Regions from separate parts of the Acidovorax sp. LjRoot74 genome, predicted to be linked through region 3. Evidence: predicted binding sites of a transcription regulator. Region 3 holds the regulator's gene; each other region holds the start of a gene.

Region 1 (4,530 bases), 460 kb from region 3:
ACGGCGTTGTGCGCGACGAAGTAGTCGCGCAGGGCCAGGCCCGTGCTGGGGTGTGCGGGGTCGGTCCCGCCATCGGCCGCAGACCACCAGCCCGCCTCAAAGCGGTGGGGCCCGGCCAGCAGACGCAGCAGGCCATGGTGGCAGGGGCGGTTGCCCTGCACGGCCAGCCGCTGGGGCGGGTTCAGCAGCCAGGGGGGCAGCAGACAGGCATCGGGGCTGGTATCCAGCGCAGCCCTGTCGGCGTTGGCAGCGCTTGTGGCGCTTGTAGCGGCGGCGTGCCGGGCGGGCGGGCGGCCCAGCACCTCGGCCGCTGGGCGCCACTGCTGCATGTGCTCGGGGCGGTGGTCGGCCCACAGCACCGGGGCCTGCACCTGCTCGGGCCCCAGGCGGGCAGACAGGCGTTCCAGCAGCTGGTGCAGGGCTTCGCCTGGGGGCGCAGGGTCGTCGGCACGGCCACGGTCGCCAGGCGGCAGCAGGCTGGCACTGCGGTGGGGCAGCGGGGCCGACTCCAGCAGGCGCAGCGTGATCTGGTTGGCCGGTGCGGCCAGGGTGGTGCGCGCCAGATTTTCAGACAGCAGGCGCCGCAGGTGCGCCATGTCCTGCGTGGCCTGGGCGGTGCGCACCTGCAGGGCCTGCGTGGGGGCGATCACCACCCCGTCGATACGTCGCAGGTCGTGGCGCCAGGCCAGCTCCAGGGCCAGCGCCCCCTGCTGGCGCGCCTGCAGCCAGCCCTGCAGGGCCGTCAGGCAGCGGTGGGCGCTCCACAGCAGGGCGTCGGCCGAAGTGGCCAGCGCGGGCAATTCGGCGGTCAGCGCGAACTGCTCGGGTAGCTCCAGCCAGGCATGGGCCTCGGGGGCATCGCCCAGGGCCTGGTCCAGCACCTGCAGCACCGCGGCCCCCAGGCGCCGGGCCAGTCCGGCACGCGGCAACGCGCGCAAGGCTCCCCAGGTGCGGCAACCCATGCGCTCCAGGCTGGCCACATGCGGGCGCAAGGCAGTCAGGGTGTGCAAAGGCAGGGTGTGCACCTCGGGCCCCTGGGGGCCCCGTGGTGCAGGCCCTGCCAGCGCCATGCGCAGCCAGGCCTGCGCCACCAGCGCGGTGGGCCCGCAGCCCCACGGGGGTTGCTGCAGTGGTGCCCCCACTTCCCCGGTGGCTCCGGGGTCTGTCACCTCCTCGGCGGCTTCGGCCCAGGCCTGCAGCACCAGGGCCAGCAAGGCATCGCGCCCGCCCCAGAGGCGCTCGGTGGTGGAGACCTCCAGCAGCACGGTGTCGCCATCCACCAGCGCCACACGCGGGGTAAAACGCAGGGCCCACCAGCCCGCAGCGGGGCCTGGCACTTCAGCCCCTCTGCCTGCAGCAGCCCCTGCGCCCGTGTTGGCCGGGCTGGCTGCGGGCTCATCCCGCCACGGCAGCGGCAATGCGATCCAGTGCATGCCCCCTCCCCTGCAGCCCCGCCGTCGCAGATTCCATGTGCACGGGCTGCGCCGTCCGGCCTCCCGGGGCCGCTGGGCTGTAGCGCACCACCGTGGCGCGGGCCACCATCTGCGCGGCGTGGCGGCGCTCGGCCTGCGCCACCAGGGCCTGCGCCAGCCGGGGGTGACAACCCGGCAGATTGAGCGCCTGCACCAGGGGCGGCCCCCGGCGCTTGAGGATTTGCACCTGCATGCCGGGCGCGACAGGCGTGGACGCCCCGGCAGACGGCACCAGCCCCTGCTGCACCTGCAGCCGTAGCAGGGCTGGCGATGCCTGTGGTGCTGCGCTGACCGGGCGGAACACCCACAGCAGTTGCTGTTGCTGCGCCGCCGCCAGCTGCAACCTGCGCAAGGCGGCGGCAGGTGCCTGCGGCAGCCAGGCCATGACGGCCAGCACACCGTGGCAGCGCAGCGCCTGTTCAGCCGCCCAGAATGCAGCGCGGGCACTGCCGGCGCGCACCACACACAGCCGCTCGGGCGGCAGCCCCTGCGCCTTCAATGCCGGGCCAAAGGGCTCGCAGGGGGGCGCCACCACCACCACGGCCCCTGCGCGGCGGGCTGTGGCCTGGGCCAGCGCGGGCAGCACCAGCTGCCATTCATGCAACCCCGCCAGGGACTGCAGCACCTCGCACAAAGCCCCCACCGGCCAGCCCCCGCCGGGCAGCTGGGCATCCAGCAACGCATACCCCGTGGGCTGGGCCGCCTGCGGGCCCGCACCCAGCGCATCCGCATGCCAGACACCGGGCACGGCAGAAGGCAGGTCGGGCGCAATCCGCAAGGACAGGCTGGGCGCAGGCATGGCGGGAAAGACGCTTCAAAGAACAAGAATACTGTAAATATAACCAGTATTTTGAAGCGTGGCGAGCCATGCGGGGGAAGGCGCCAGGGGCGAAGGGGTACAGGCCTGCGGGCGCTTGCAGACAAGAGCGAGGCGCCCTGGGCGGTCTTCAGAGCCCGTTCAAGTTCTCAAAGCCGCCGCAGCGCCCAGTCGCACCAGTCGGCCACTGCCGCCTCCATGGGCGTGGCGCGGTCCGACAGCTGGGGCCAGCGGCGGTGGCTGGCGTTAAGAATACTTTGCAGTTGCCACAGCGCCTCACGCCCCACCAGGGCCACCTCAGCCATGCCAATGGCATCGCCCTGCAACTGCGCCAGCAATTCACCCTGGTGCTGGGGGTGGGAACCCGCCTCAATCAAGGCCTTCTGCAAGGCCAGCAAGCGGGAGTCGGTAAATGCAAAGGCGCTGTCTACCGGGGCCTTGGCCGTGCCAGGGGGCAAGGCAGCCTTGAGCTGGTCCCAGTAGGTGAAGGCCTCGGCCAGCAGGTCAATCTGGCGCGAAGCATCGTTGCTCAGCGGCATGAGGGCCGACTCGCGCGCCACCTCCTCCTGCAGCAACGGCAGGATGTGGGCCACCAGGGCAGAAGGGAATTTGCGGTGGTTGAGCCGCAGCACCAGCGACAGCCGCTGCGCGGGCATGTCCTCGTATTTTTCGTAGAACGCGGTCACCACCTCTGCCAGCAGCAGGATGCGGCCCATGGGTGTGATGTCGGCACCGGCCAGGCCACGGGGGTAGCCACTGCCATCCATGCGCTCGTGGTGCTCCAGCACGGCCACCTCGGCAGCGCGGGCATAGGCTTTGGTATCGCGAATCATCAGCATGGCCGTGATGGGGTGCGCCACCAGGTGCTTGCGTGCCACGCCCACCACCTTGTGGTCAGGGTCGCTCCAGGCTGGGTCCATGTGCAGCACGCCCAGGTCATGCAACAAGGCCGCAGCAGCCAGGCTGCCGCAATCACGCTCCGCCAGACCGCTCTTGATACCCAGGAAAACGGCCACGGTCATCATCTGCAGGCTGTGTTCGAACAACTCGGGGCGCTGGTCGCGCATCACCGTGAGCTTGCAGGCCATGGGCGCCGGCAGGGGCAAGGAGCGCAATGGCGCCAGCAGGCGGGCGGCCGAAAGGCCCAGTGCCTCGGCCAGCATGTTGGGCAAGGCCTCCTGCTCGATGAGCGCCTGCCCCGCTGCCAGCAGGGCGGGCATGTCCACGGGGTTTTCGATGGACAGGTGGCGGTCGATGGGTTCGCGCAGCTTGTGCTGTACCAGGCGGTCGTACAGGCGGCTGTCGATGCGGGCCCCCTTCTCCACCAGTTTGATGCCGTTGTCGGTGTAGATGGCGGCATCCGCCACCACCGTCCTGCGGTCGGCCATGTCGGTCAGCGCGCGCAGGTAATGGGGGCTGTCAGCGGTGTCAATGTCCGCCGGAACAAGGGGGTCTGTCATGCGAGAAACAACAAATCGTTACCTCGGACTATAAGACGTCCTCTTGCGGGGCTCCGACAGAGAACCCGGTTCGGCACCTCACTGTCTTGAGGAAGATCAATTGCTGCCCCGGGCCGACAAAAGGGAGCGGCCCCACCCTAGCAACTCCGCCGAAGCCTGCCTGCCATGGCAGCCAGTCCAGCAGCAGGCCATGAGGAGGCCATCGGCACATCGTCCCAAATTCGCATCAGGGTTTCCATGGAACCCAGGTGGCCAAAGACAGTTTTTTGCCTTCCCCGGGCAGTCAGGCTTGGGCAAACCCTGAAAAGTTCCGCATTCATTGTTTCCAATACTGGAACAGTTAGTTCGCGACCCAGTGGTTTTTCCCTGAACACCATCGGCGTACAGTTCAACCCATCGATGAGCCGAACCCGCAAGGCGACTCACCGAACCCGGTTCAGGAATGGTTTTTTGGCCCGGCTTTTTTGAGACGCTTTTTAACTTCAAGGATTTTCATCATGAACAACACCGCACGTTTCCTCTCCATTGCCGCTGTCGCTGCTTTCGCCTCTTTCGGCGCCCACGCTGACGAAGCCGATGCTTCGCAATTCGCCACCAAGTTCGAAACGAACCGCACCCGCGCTGAAGTGGCTGCCGAAGCCGCCACTGTGGCCCAGACCCGCAGCATTGAGCCTGCTGGTTCCCGCGTCGTGACCTACAAGAGCACCGCTGATCGCGCTGCTGTGCGTGCCCAGGCTGCTGAAGCTGTGCGCACTGGCCAGATCTCTTACGGCGAGCGTGG
Region 2 (4,530 bases), 2.8 Mb from region 3:
CGCTTCGGCCCCCAGTCCTTTGGACTGCAACTCTTGCCGTATGCGCGCTGCCCCCAGTCGGCCCGCGCGGCGATGCAGCACCGACTCCACCACCCGCGCCTCGCTGATGAAATCGCGTGCCTGCAGGTCGTCGAGCAAGGCGCCGAGGTCATCGCCCTCTTGCACATGCGGGGCCAGCTTGCGCAGCAGCTCAGCGCGCGAGTGTTCGCGCTGGCTCAGCAGCCGCAGTGCGCGTCCTTTGAGCGACAGCGTGGTGAAGCCCATGGTGGGTGTGATTTGTCAAATTTCATAGCAAAGAAAGCTTTGCTATCGCGCGCAAACGGCCAATTTTGTTCGAATTTTGGAGGCCTGCTTGCCTGTCTGGCCACGGCAAAGCCCTCGCGGGCCTTGCTGCGGTGGCGCGGCAGTTGTGCTGGGCTTAGGCCTCGTCTGCGGCGTCGGCTGCGCCGGCTTGCGCCAATGCGGCGGGCAGCAGCGCAATGCCCAAACCTTCGCGGACCTTGTTTTCGATTTCACGGGCCAGGTCCGGGTTCTCGCGCAAAAACTCGCGGGCGTTGTCTCGGCCCTGGCCGATCTTCTCGCCGTTGTAGGCATACCAGGCACCGCTCTTTTCCACGATCTTGGCCGTCACGCCCATGTCGATGATCTCGCCTTCGCGGCTGATGCCTTCGCCGAACAGGATGTCGAACTCGGCCGTCTTGAAGGGCGGGCTCACCTTGTTCTTGACCACCTTGACCTTGGTCTCGTTGCCGATGGCTTCGTCGCCCTTTTTGATGGTGCCGGTGCGGCGGATATCGAGGCGCACCGAGGCGTAGAACTTGAGCGCATTGCCGCCGGTGGTGGTTTCGGGGCTGCCGAACATCACGCCGATCTTCATGCGGATCTGGTTGATGAAGATGACCATGCAGTTGGTCTTCTTGATCGTGGCGGTGAGCTTGCGCAGCGCCTGGCTCATCAGGCGGGCCTGCAGGCCTGGCAGGGCATCGCCCATCTCGCCTTCGATTTCGGCCTTGGGGGTGAGCGCTGCCACCGAGTCCACGATGATCAGGTCCACGGCGCCCGAGCGCACCAGGCTGTCCACGATTTCCAGGGCCTGTTCACCGGTGTCGGGCTGGCTGATCAGCAGGTCGGACAGCTGCACGCCCAGCTTCTGGGCGTATTGCACATCCAGGGCGTGCTCTGCATCGACAAACGCGCAGGTGCCACCCTGCTTTTGCATCTCGGCCACCACCTGCAGCGTGAGCGTGGTCTTGCCCGAGGATTCCGGTCCGTAGATCTCGACCACGCGGCCACGCGGCAGGCCGCCCACGCCCAGTGCAATGTCCAGGCCCAGGGAGCCGGTGGAGACCACCTGGATGTCCTCGATCACCTCGCCTTCGCCCAGGCGCATGATGGTGCCCTTGCCAAATTGCTTCTCGATCTGGGCGAGCGCGGCGGCCAGGGCCTTGGCCTTTTCGGTGTTCACGGGCAATGCGGGGTTGGTGCCTTTGACTGCGACGTCCATGAGAAAACTCCTTGAGAAACAACGGGTTGGGTGTTTGCACCGTTCTGCAATTAATCACAGGCTGGATGCTTGAACAGTAGTTTATGCGAGCTGTTCAAATGCATTCAAGCGCAATTTAGTCAGTTTGCATGACAATTGGCCATGCCTGAAATTTCCCCTGCAGCGCCCGCCCAGGACGGCTGGCGCCAGACCCATCTGGGCCGCCTGCTGGGCCATGCGATGCGCCGCTTCGATGCGCGGGTGCTGCAGCTCATGGCGCACAACGTGGAGGTGCCGCTGGCCCTGTCCAACCTGGCGGCGCGGGACCAGGTCAGTGCTGCCCATGTGCACATCACGCGCCATCTGGCCTTGCAGGGCGACCGGCTGACCGACCTGGCCCAACGCGCAGGCATGACCAAGCAGGCCATGGCCAACCTGGTGGACCAGTGCGAGGCCTGGGGCCTGGTCACGCGCGAGGCCGATCCGCTGGACGCCCGCGCGCGCCGCGTGTGCTTCACGCCCGTGGGGCTGGCCTGGCTGCAGGCCTTTCAGGACGCCGTGGCCCAGGCCGAGGCCGAGTTCCGCGAAGAGGTGGGGCGTGACGTGGCCACGGTGGTGGCGATCGGGCTGGAGGCCTATGCGGGCGGGGCTGCCGCAGGCTGAGGAGGGCTGGCGCCCTCGCCCGCCGCCACTGGCTGAGCGCAGGCCAGCAGCCACTGCCGAAAACACTGCAGCGCGTGCAACTGCGTGCGCCCCTCGGGGTAGCACAGCCAGTAGCCCACGTCGCTGGGGTAGCCGCCGCGCAGCGGCACATCGGCCAGCGGCTCGCGCACCAGCCCGGCGGTGATCTCGTCCTGCACCAGGCAGCGCGGCACCAGCGCCAGCCCCATGCCCGCCATCACGGCGCGGATCATGGTCTGGAACTGGTCGAATTGCGGGCCGCCCAGCGGGTCCAGGTGGCCCGTCACGCCATGGGTCTCGCTCCAGCGCAGCCAGGCCTCGGGCACGGTCACGTGGCGCAGCAGGGTGTGGCCTGCCACGTCGCGCGGGGTGCGGATGGGCCAGTCGGCCACCTTGGTGCGCGGCGCGATCAGGGCCACATCATTGCCCGTGATGTAGTGCGCGTGGGCGCCCGGCCAGTGGCCGTCGCCGAACAGGATGGCGCAGTCCAGCTCGGGCCGGTCGAAGTTGTAGCTGTGCACATACGGCACGAAATGCAGCGTGACCTGCGGGTGCTGCTGCTGGAACTGCGGCAGGCGCGGGATGAGCCACTTGGCGGCGAATGTGGGCAGGCTGGACAGGTGCAGCGCGCCCCCGCCGTCGTCACTGGTGATCAGCTCCAGCGTGGCGGCCTCCAGCTGTGCCAGCACCGCGCGCACGGCCTTCTCGTACCGCTCGCCCGCCGGGGTCAGCGCCAGGCGTTTGCGGCTGCGCTCGAACAGCGGCACGCCCACCCAGCCCTCCAGCTCCTTGACCTGTTTGCTCACCGCGCTTTGCGTGAGGTGCAGCGCCTCGGCCGCGCGCGACACGCCGCCAAACCGGGTGACGGTCGAGAACGCCCGCAGCAGGTGCAAAGGCGGCGAGAGGCGGCGCAGGGACGACATCGTAAGTAATCAAATTATTCCAAATGGGAATGTTATCAGGCACATCCATTGCTTGGTAGAGACCATCGATTCCATTAACCTCAGTTCCATTCATAGGAGAAGTCTTCATGCAACGCCGTCATCTGCTGTCTGCCATGGCTGCCGTATCTTTCGTTCCAGGAATGTCATTGGCGCAAGAGGGCAAGCCGCTGCGCCTGGTCGTGCCCTTCCCGCCCGGGGGCGCGACCGACATCACGGCCCGCAGCCTGCAGGAGTCGCTGGCCCGCATCCTCAAGCAGCCCGTGGTGCTGGACAACCGGGGCGGAGCAGGTGGTTCCATCGGCATGGCCGAGGTGGCGCGGGCCCCGGCCGACGGCCTCACCATTGGCGTGGCCACGCTGTCCACCCACGGCGTGAACCCCGCCGTGTATAGCAAGCTGCCCTACCACCCCACCAAGGACTTTGTGGGCGTGACCGAGATCGTGAAGGCTCCGGGCGTGATCGTCATCAACCCTGCTGTGTTGCCGGTCAAGGACTTTGCCGAGCTGGTCAAGTACCTCAAGGCCAATCCCGGCAAGGTCTCGTACGCCACGCCCGGCAATGGCACCATCGGCCACATGTGGGGCGAGCTGTTCAAGAGCAGCACCGGCACCTCGATGGTGCACATCCCCTACCGGGGCGCGGGCCCGGCCGTCAACGACGTGCTGGCGGGCCAGGTGGCGGTGTATTTCGACCAGGTGGCGTCGTCGCTGCCACACGTCAAGTCGGGCAAGCTCAAGGCGCTGGCCGTGTCCTGGCCCGAGCGCCTGGACGTGCTGCCCGAGGTGCCCACCTATGCCGAGCTGGGCTACAAGCAGGCCAACGAACCCTCGTGGTTTGGCCTGGTGGCCCCCGCCGCCACGCCCGCTGCGGCGGTGGACCGCATCCAGCAGGCCGTGGCCCAGGCCCTGAAGGAGCCCGCCGTGCGCGAGCGGCTGGCGGGCCAGGGCCTGTACCCCTCGGGCACCACACCCAAGGACTTCACAGCCCAGATTGCCAGCGAAATCGACAAGATGAAGCGCGTGGCAGCCTACGCCAAGATCGCCCTCGACTGATCCGGGCAGGCCTTGTTCCCCAGGTTCAAGGCCGCCCCATGGGCGGGGGCTCCCTGCCCGGCCGTGAGCCGGACGCCATGATTCCTGAGGGATAACCATGGCTTCAAACCGGTCTGGGTGGCTAGGCCAGCCGCCCCACTTTGCGCACACTCTGCCTATGCATGCAGCCTTGAAACTGATCCACCACCGTTTTCTGCAAGCCCAGCCCGGCGTCACCGGCTCGCCGGGCCTGGCCTCGGCCCCCAGCGCCACTGGCATGGTCACGGCCCAGTCCGGCAGCACCCCGCTGGTGCTCGACTCGCCCCACAGCGGCACGCAGTATCCGGCCGACTTCGGCTCCGCCTGCGATCTGCCCACCCTGCGCCGCGCC
Region 3 (4,530 bases):
CTGCGCCGAAGGTGGTTCTTCGCTGGCCAAGATGCCTGGCGGTACGGCCTGGAAGGCCAAGTACGACGCCAAGTATCCCAACCAGTTCCAGGTGTACAGCCCCTACACCTACGACGCCACGTTCCTGATCGTGGACGCCATGAAGCGTGCCAACTCGGTGGACCCCAAGGTCTACACGCCTGAGCTGGCCAAATCCAACTTCAAGGGCGTGACCTCCACGATCGCCTTCGAACCCAACGGCGAAATGAAGAACCCAGCGATCACGCTGTACGTTTACAAGGACGGCAAGAAGACCCCTCTGTAATGGAGCGTCTTCATTCTGCGGGGCGCTGAGGCGCCTTGTAGACAACAAAAAAGGCTTCCTTCGGGAAGCCTTTTTGTTGGAATGAACGGATATGCGGACCCTCGGTCTGCGCCCCTGTCTTTAGCGGAGTAGTGGGCTGCTGTGGTCCTACCGGCGAACTTGCAGTGAGCCAGGGTTAACGATGTTGGTTGGTGTGCCCTTGATGAAGTTCACCACGTTGTCGAAGGCCGCACCAAAGTAGAGCTCGTAGCTGTCTTGTTCGACATACCCGATGTGGGGCGTGCAGATGCAGTTCTCCAGGCGCAGCAAGGCGTGGCCTTGCAGGATGGGTTCGCTTTCGAAGACATCGACGGCAGCCATGCCGGGGCGTCCCCGGTTGAGGGCTGCAATCAATGCGTCGGGTTCAATGAGTTCGGCGCGCGAGGTGTTGACCAGCAGGGACGTGGGCTTCATGCACGACAGGTCTTCCAGCGAAATGATGCCCCGGGTCTCGTCATTCAGACGCAGATGCAATGAGATGACGTCGCACTGTGAAAAGAACTCCTCGCGTGTGGTGGCGGCTTGGTAGCCATCTGTGAGTGCCTGTGCGCGCGAACCCTCGCGGCCCCAGACGCGCACATTCATGCCGAAAGCCCGGCCGTAACCCGCCACCAGTTGCCCGATACGTCCGTAGCCCCAGATGCCGAGTGTTTTTCCACGCAGCACATTGCCCAGCCCAAAATTGGCAGGCATGGACGCGGTCTTCAATCCGGACTGCTGCCAGGCGCCATGTTTGAGGTTGGAGATGTACTGCGGCAGCCTGCGCATGGAGGCCATCACAAGTGCCCATGTCAGCTCGGCAGGCGCCACAGGCGATCCCACACCTTCTGCCACGGCGATCCCGCGCTCGGTGCAGGCTGCCACATCAATGTGACTACCGATCTTGCCTGTTTGGGCAATGAGTTTGAGGCGGGGCAGCTTCTCGACGAGCTGGCGCGTGATCTGCGTGCGCTCCCTCACCAGCACGATGATGTCTGCGTCTTTGAGCCGCACAGAGAGCTGGCCCAGTCCCTTGACGGTGTTGGTGTAAACCTTGGCGGTGTACGCGTCGAGCCGGGAAGCGCAATGCAGCTTGCGCACTGCATCCTGGTAGTCGTCGAGGATCACAATGTTCATCCCGACATTGTGCCTTGGCGGGAACTGCGCACCGCACCGGGTGGCCGCTTGGCGCACCAAAATCCCCGGCTTTTGGTGACGGAGTGTTGGTGCGCCACGGTGGTGCTCACGCAGGCGCCTGTGGCCCGGTGGATCTGCTATCCAGGCTGGTGCACCGCCTGGTAGGGCGGCGTTGACGAGGTGTCTGCTCCAAGGGGCTGCTGTACCTGATGGATTGTCAGGGTCCGTTCAAGGGCTGTTCTTGGGGGCCGAGTGATAGCAAGCGTTCATCCTTCAGGCATGCGCTGCATCCCATTTGGCGGCACGAGCAAGGCGGGCAACAACGAGCGCAGCCACCAGCTGCCATGCCCTTGAGATCGCGCTGTAAAGAGCCGAGCTTGCGGGGGGGGGGGCAGCCCATCTTCGCTTCTGATCGGTGCAGCTTGCGGTGTGCGTCCCGCATACACCGCCTGGGTGGCGCAGCGAGTTCCATGAACGGGTTTTGGACAGGCGCTAAGCCCGCATGGCCTCAGAGGCCACCATGCGATCCAGCTCTGCACATACGTCGGCCATCCGGCCTGCAATCACCAGGCGACCTGTGCCAGCGTCAGACACTCGCCGCACGACTTTGGGCGACCGCAGGCTGCTGGCATGGGGATCGGTGGGCAGTGCTGAAAAAAATGCGTGGCGGTGGCTGCCCATGGGGGTGGCCATGGGCAGAAAAGATCTGCCTGCTGGCGCAGGCTGTCGATTGGGGGTCTCGGATGGGCGAAGTGGAGGCTTCACCGTGAAAGGCCAGTTGCCACGCAATGGCCGTGGGCCCTGCTGCGGGGTAGGTGGGCGCGGGCGTCCTACTACTGCGACGTTTGCGTCCACTGCGGTATCTGCACGCGCAGGGTGTACCAACAGGCGCTTCAGGCCGCGCAGCGGATTTTGCAAGGCGGTAAGGGTAAACAAGGCAATTCCCATGTGAAAACTCCGAAGGTCGGGGGTTGAACACAGGCAGGATTGCAAAGTGATTTCATGCCATGCTTTTTTGCCGATGGCTGGAGGGCGCGATGACCCCTGCGGCGCGCGGGAGTGGCACCACAAGGCAAATCAACAGCGCCGCTTTTGCATCGGCTGGTGGCATGGCATGGGGTCTGCACCGCAGGGCTGGTGTGCTGTTTCAGCCCACCAAACGCCCGCCACCCGCAGTGCAGCCCAAAAGGATGGGGCTACATCAGCATGGTGTTGCGGATGAGCCCCACGGCCAGGCCTTCGATTTCGAAGGGCTCGCCGGGCTGGACCACGATGACCGGGTAGTCGGGGTTTTCGGGCAGCAGCTCGATGGCCGTGGCCGTGCGGCGCAGGCGCTTGACGGTGACATCGTCACCCAGCCGGGCCACGATGATCTGCCCGTTGCGGGCTTCGCGGGTGGACTGCACGGCCAGCAGGTCGCCGTCCATGATGCCGGCATCGCGCATGGACATGCCGCGCACCTTGAGCAGGTAGTCGGGCTTGTGCTGGAAAAGGCTGTTCTCCACGCTGTAGGTCTGGTCCACATGTTCCTGCGCGAGAATGGGCGACCCTGCTGCCACGCGCCCCACCAGGGGCAGCACCAGTTGCGACAGGCCTGGAATAGGCAAGTTGAACTGGCTGCCACGTGCAGCGTTGATGGAGCGCACCGTATCGCCACGCAGGCGAATGCCCCGCGATGTGCCGCTGACCAGTTCGATCACACCTTTGCGGGCCAGGGCCTGAAGGTGTTCTTCGGCCGCATTGGCCGATTTGAAACCCAGCTCGGCCGCGATTTCTGCGCGGGTAGGGGGTGCACCGGTGCGTGCAATGGCGGTCTGGATGAGGTCCAGAATCTGCTGCTGGCGGGCGGTGAGTTTGGGGTTGTCGAGCATGGTGGTTTCCGGTGGCGGCGGTTACAGTGGCGAACAACTGTTTTTTAATCCAGTAACTGTATTTTTCACCAGTTTTTCGGAGTATGCAAGTGAGTGGGCAAAAAATTGTGGTTTTGGGCACCGGGGGCACCATTGCAGGCACCTCGGCGCAGGCAGGAGACAACATCGGCTACACCGCCGCCCAGGTCGGTGTGGAACAACTGCTGGCCGCCGTGCCGGGCCTGCAGGCGCTGGCTGGGGGCATGCTGGTGGCCGAGCAGGTGGCCCAGGTGGACAGCAAGGACATGGATGACGGCGTATGGCGGGCGTTGGCCCAGCGCTGCGCACACCATTTGGCAGACCCGGATGTGCGGGGGCTGGTTATTACCCACGGCACTGACACGCTCGAAGAGACTGCCTGGTTTCTGCAAGAGGTGCTGAGCACCAATAAGCCCGTGGTACTGACCTGCGCCATGCGCCCTGCGACGGCTCTGACACCCGATGGTCCGCAGAACCTGCTGGACGCCGTGGCCGTGGTGCTGGCCCCTGATGCCACCGGTGTGGTGGCGGTGGCAGCCGGAGAAGTGCATGCCGCACGGCATGTCCAGAAGGTCCACCCCTACCGGGTGCATGCATTTACCTCTGGCGATGCGGGCCCGGTGGGCTGGGTGGAAGAGGGGCGGGTGCGTCTTATGCAAAATTGGCCTCTACCGCCTGTTGGACGTGCTTCTTCTGCTATCAAAAGAGGAATGGAAGCTACCGAATGGCCTTGGGTGGAGGTGGTGCTGAGCCACGCAGGGGCACGGGCCCAGACTGTGGATGCGCTGGTGCATGCCGGTGTGCGAGGCCTGGTGGTGGCCTGCACCGGTAACGGGACCATTCACCATGCGCTGGAAGCCGCCTTGCTGAGCGCGCAGCAGGCCGGTGTGCGGGTGGTGCGGGCCACCCGGTGCGCCGAGGGCCAGGTGCTGCCCAAGCCTGGCGACCAATTGCCGGATTCTCAGGGGTTGTCGCCGGTGAAGGCGCGGGTGGCGCTGCTGCTCGACTTGCTGCAGGCAGGCTGACGGGACGGCTGTCGATGTTTGCGGCACTCAAGACGCATGCCTGGGCCTACCCGGCGCTGGAAGTCGTGCACATCGTGGGCATCGCGCTGCTGCTGGGCAACCTGGTGCTGCTGGAGCTGCGGGTGTTTGGCCGGGGGGCAGCGCTGCCGGTGAAGGA
Region 4 (4,530 bases), 850 kb from region 3:
GGCGGGTGGTAGCAGCTTTCACGCGGAAATCCTCGGGAAAAAGTGTCTCAGGGAGCCGGGCGCTGCCCGGCTTGGATCAGGCCAGCAGGCCGCTGGTGCGCAGTGCGGCTTCGACGACGGCCTCGTTGCCGCTGGACAGCGGCGTCATGGGCAGGCGCATGGTGCCACCACACAGGCCCATGCGGGCCATGGCCCACTTGACCGGGATGGGATTGGCTTCGACGAACAGGTGCTTGTGCACGGGCATCAGCTTGAACTGGATTTCCATGGCGCGGCGCGAGTCGCCCGCGAGGGCCGCCACACACAGCTCGTGCATCAGGCGCGGGGCCACGTTGGCCGTCACGCTGATGTTGCCATGGCCGCCGCACAGCATCAGGGCCACGGCGGTCGGGTCGTCGCCCGAGTACACGCCAAAGCCCTTGGGTACGTCACGGATGAGCCACTGCGCGCGCTCGATGTTGCCGGTGGCTTCCTTGATGCCGATGATGCCGGGCACCTGGGCCAGGCGCAGCACGGTGTCGTGCTGCATATCGGCCACCGAGCGGCCGGGCACGTTGTAGAGCACGATGGGCAGGTCGCCCGTGGCTTCTGCAATGGCCTTGAAATGCTGGTACTGGCCCTCTTGCGTGGGCTTGTTGTAGTAGGGCACGACCTGCAGCTGGCTGTCGGCGCCCACGCCGCGCGCGAACTTGGCCAGTTCGATGGCTTCGGCGGTGGAGTTGGCGCCACAGCCCGCCATGATGGGCACGCGCTTGGCCGATTGCTCCACGGCCACGCGGATGATCTCGCAGTGTTCTTCGACATTGACCGTGGGCGACTCGCCCGTGGTGCCCACCACGCCGATGCAGTCGGTGCCTTCGGCGATATGCCAGTCGATCAGTTTGCGCAGGGTGGGGTAGTCCACGCTGCCATCCTCGTGCATGGGGGTGACGAGGGCGACGATGCTGCCGGTGAGGGGCACGGAGGAAGAGGTCATGTCCGCAGTGAAAAACGGTAAAAGGGCATTCTAACTAGCCGCGATGGGCAAAAGATGCCGTGGGGCCCCGCCAGGCTGCGGGAGTTCCCGCACGGCCGTGATGCGTTGCACGAAACGCGCGGGTTCATCCAGGAACCCGTCCTCGTAGGCCACCACGCGCAGCCCCTGGCTGGCGCCCAGCAGCTCGCCGGGTGCCAGCAGGAATTCAGGCCGTGCAGGGCGCCCCACGGTTTCGTTGCCCAGGGCAAATGTTTCGTAGATCAGCACGCCACCCGGAGCGACGCTGTCCACAATGGCGGGCAGCAGGGGCCGCCACAGGTAGTTGGTGACCACCACGGCGCCAAACTGGCGGCCCGGCAGGGGCCAGGGCCCGTTTTCAATGTCTGCCAGGAGCAATTCGCCCAGCCCTTCGCAGGCGGCGAGGGCCTCGGCAGAGCGGTCCACCCCCACCACCGGGTGCCCCTGGCTGTGCAGCCAGCGCAGGTGGCGGCCCGCACCGCAGGCCAGGTCCAGGGCTGTGGCGCCCGGGGGGATCAGGTGGGTCCAGCGGCGGACCCATGCGGAGGGGGCTTCTGTGTCATGCATAATGCTATTAAATTTACAGCTTAAAGGGCTTTTCCAGCGCGCGCAGAAGCCCCAAAAAGCTTTGAATCTCTGACTGTGGCCGTCAGAAACACGCCCACATCTGGTCGGCCAGCATCACCATGAACTCGGGCACGGTGTACATGCCAAACACCAACAGGCATAACAGCACGGCCACGGCCCGACCCAGCCAGCGCAGGGCGCGCGACCGGGGTGTGGGGGGCGGGGGCGGTTGGTGCATGGTGGGTCAATCAGGCGGTCCGGTCAGGCGGGTTGGGGGGCTGAGCGCTGGATGGGGCTTTCCTTGACGGGCAGGTTCACCAGCCCGGCAAACACGCCCAGGCCGATGGCGATGTACCAGACGATATCGTAGTTGCCCGTGGCGTCATACAGATAGCCACCCAGCCACACGCCCAGGAAGCTACCGATCTGGTGGCTGAAGAACACAAAGCCGCCCAGCATCGACAGGTGCTGCACGCCAAAAATCTGCGCAATGGTGGCGTTGGTGGGTGGCACGGTGGACAGCCACAGCGTGCCCATCACGGCCGAGAACACGTACACCGACAGTGGCGACAGCGGCACCAGCAAGAAGATGCTGATGGCCACCGCACGGGCAAAGTAAATGAAGGCGAGGATGTGGCGCTTGGGCATGCGCTGGCCCAGCGTGCCCGCAATGTAGGTGCCAAACACGTTGAACAGCCCGATCAGCGCCAGCGCATAGCTGGCCACCTGGGGCGACAGGCCATGGTCCTTGAGGTAGCTGGGCATGTGCACGCCAATGAACACCACCTGGAAGCCGCACACAAAGTAACCCGCCATCAGCAGGTTGAAGCTGGGGTAGCGGAACGCCTCGCCCAGTGCCTGCACGATGGTCTGCTCACGCTTGACCGGGGCCGCTCCCTTGAAGCCCGGCTCCCGCAGGCCAAATGCCAGGGGCACGATGAGCAGCACCGCCATTGACAGCACCAGCAGCGCCTGCTGCCAGCCCAGGCCCGCAATGAGCCAGCCTTCCACCGGTACCATCAGGAACTGGCCGAACGAACCCGCCGCCGCCGCCACCCCCATGGCCCAGGAGCGTTTTTCGGGTGCAATCTGCCGCCCCAGCACGCCGTAGATCACGGCGTAGGTGGTGCCCGCCTGCGCCGCGCCAATCAGCACGCCCGCCGTCAGCGCAAACAGCGTGGGTGTGGGCGACAGCGCCATGCCCGCCAGGCCCAGGCCATACAGCACCGCGCCGCCCATCAGCACACGGAAGGCCCCAAACCGGTCGGCCACCATGCCCGCAAAAATCCCGATCAGGCCCCAGGACAGGTTCTGGATGGCGATGGCCAGCGCGAACGACTGGCGCGTCCAGCCCATCTCCTGGGTGATGGGCAGCAGCCACAGCCCGAACCCGTGGCGGATGCCCATGGACAGGGTCACGATGGCCGCGCCGCAGGCCAGCACCTGGAACATGGACAGTTTGGGAATATTCATATGCATGCGCAGGAATGTAGCCAGATTGCGTGAAACGTGCTGATACACACGTGACCAATACAGTGCCCCATAGGGGTGGTGATGACTGGTTTTTTATCCAGCTACGCCCCGCATGCCGCACTACAATCCGCCGCTATGTCTGCCAAACCGTCTTCTGCTTCCGCCAGCGAATACTCCGAAGGTTCGATCCGCGTGCTCAAGGGCCTGGAGCCCGTCAAACAGCGCCCGGGCATGTACACCCGCACCGACAACCCCCTGCACATCATCCAGGAGGTGCTGGACAACGCCGCCGACGAGGCGCTGGCCGGGTACGGCAAGAAGATCCGCGTCACCCTGCACGCCGACGGCTCGGTCAGTGTGGAAGACGATGGCCGGGGTATCCCCTTCGGCATGCACCCGGAGGAAAACGCGCCGGTGATCGAACTGGTCTTCACCCGCCTGCACGCGGGCGGCAAGTTCGACAAGGGCAAGGGCGGCGCCTACAGCTTCTCGGGCGGCCTGCACGGCGTGGGCGTGTCGGTCACCAACGCGCTGGCCACCCGGCTCGAAGCCACCAGCTACCGCGAGGGCAAGGTGGCGCGCCTGGTGTTTGCCGCCGGTGATGTGGTCGAGCCCCTGGTGGCCCGGCCGCTGGAGGCGGGCGAGCGCAAGCAGGGCACCTCGGTGCGCGTGTGGCCCGATGCGAAATATTTCGAATCCAGCGCCCTGCCCATGGGCGAACTCACCCACCTGCTGCGCAGCAAGGCTGTGCTCATGCCGGGCGTGACGGTGCAGCTGGTCAACGAGAAAACCCGCGACACGCAAACCTGGCAGTACAAGGGCGGTCTGCGCGACTACCTGATGCAGACGCTGAACGGCGACCCGGTGATCCCGCTGTTTGAGGGCGAGGGTTTTGCCGACCGCAACAACGAAAGTTTTGCCGAAGGCGAGGGCGCATCCTGGGCCGTGGCCTTCACGGAAGACGGCCAGCCCATGCGCGAGAGCTACGTCAACCTGATCCCCACCAGCGCGGGTGGCACGCACGAAAGCGGCCTGCGCGACGGCCTGTTTAACGCCGTCAAGAGCTTCATCGAACTGCACAGCCTGCTGCCCAAGGGCGTAAAGCTGCTGCCCGAGGACGTGTTTGCGCGCGCCAGCTATGTGCTGTCGGCCAAGGTGCTTGACCCGCAGTTTCAGGGCCAGATCAAGGAACGCCTGAACTCGCGCGACGCGGTGCGCCTGGTCAGCGGTTTTGTGCGCCCGGCGCTGGAGCTGTGGCTGAACCAGCACGTCGAATACGGCAAGAAGCTCGCTGAGCTGGCCATCAAGGCCGCGCAGACGCGCCAGAAGGCGGGCCAGAAGGTCGAAAAGCGCAAGGGCTCCGGCGTGGCCGTGCTGCCCGGCAAGCTCACCGACTGTGAAAGCCGCGACATTGCCCACAACGAAGTGTTCCTGGTCGAGGGCGACTCGGCCGGTGGCAGCGCCAAGATGGGCCGCGACAAGGAAAGCCAGGCCAT

What was found. Region 3 encodes LexA, which represses DNA repair genes until DNA is damaged. Its sites were predicted from a motif close to ACTGTATNNNNATACAGT; they were not measured.
Region 1: imuA (translesion DNA synthesis-associated protein ImuA) is a predicted target of LexA. The motif match lies at 2,302-2,319, and genes of this name have one in related genera.
Region 2: recA (recombinase RecA) is a predicted target of LexA. The motif match lies at 1,565-1,582, and genes of this name have one in related genera.
Region 4: ACSQ3O_RS08105 (DNA topoisomerase IV subunit B) is a predicted target of LexA. The motif match lies at 3,119-3,136, and genes of this name have one in related genera.

What each region holds. Positions count from the first base shown of each region.
Region 1 covers NZ_CAXUTI020000001.1:3,067,073-3,071,602, forward strand. The annotation lists gene ACSQ3O_RS14365 (Y-family DNA polymerase) at 1-1,433, opposite strand, end outside; gene imuA (translesion DNA synthesis-associated protein ImuA) at 1,396-2,271, opposite strand; gene ACSQ3O_RS14375 (HD-GYP domain-containing protein) at 2,439-3,749, opposite strand; gene ACSQ3O_RS14380 (DUF4148 domain-containing protein) at 4,247-4,530, shown strand, end outside.
Region 2 covers NZ_CAXUTI020000001.1:5,395,660-5,400,189, reverse strand. The annotation lists gene recX (recombination regulator RecX) at 1-264, opposite strand, end outside; gene recA (recombinase RecA) at 419-1,504, opposite strand; gene ACSQ3O_RS25660 (MarR family winged helix-turn-helix transcriptional regulator) at 1,646-2,146, shown strand; gene ACSQ3O_RS25655 (LysR substrate-binding domain-containing protein) at 2,119-3,087, opposite strand; gene ACSQ3O_RS25650 (tripartite tricarboxylate transporter substrate binding protein BugE) at 3,195-4,160, shown strand; gene ACSQ3O_RS25645 (N-formylglutamate amidohydrolase) at 4,318-4,530, shown strand, end outside.
Region 3 covers NZ_CAXUTI020000001.1:2,605,624-2,610,153, forward strand. The annotation lists gene ACSQ3O_RS12190 (branched-chain amino acid ABC transporter substrate-binding protein) at 1-304, shown strand, start outside; gene ACSQ3O_RS12195 (D-2-hydroxyacid dehydrogenase family protein) at 452-1,459, opposite strand; gene lexA (transcriptional repressor LexA) at 2,656-3,330, opposite strand; gene ACSQ3O_RS12205 (asparaginase) at 3,414-4,373, shown strand; gene ACSQ3O_RS12210 (hypothetical protein) at 4,388-4,530, shown strand, end outside.
Region 4 covers NZ_CAXUTI020000001.1:1,752,913-1,757,442, forward strand. The annotation lists gene bamC (outer membrane protein assembly factor BamC) at 1-22, opposite strand, end outside; gene dapA (4-hydroxy-tetrahydrodipicolinate synthase) at 77-976, opposite strand; gene ACSQ3O_RS08090 (class I SAM-dependent methyltransferase) at 1,007-1,561, opposite strand; gene ACSQ3O_RS08095 (hypothetical protein) at 1,644-1,799, opposite strand; gene ACSQ3O_RS08100 (MFS transporter) at 1,823-3,040, opposite strand; gene ACSQ3O_RS08105 (DNA topoisomerase IV subunit B) at 3,170-4,530, shown strand, end outside.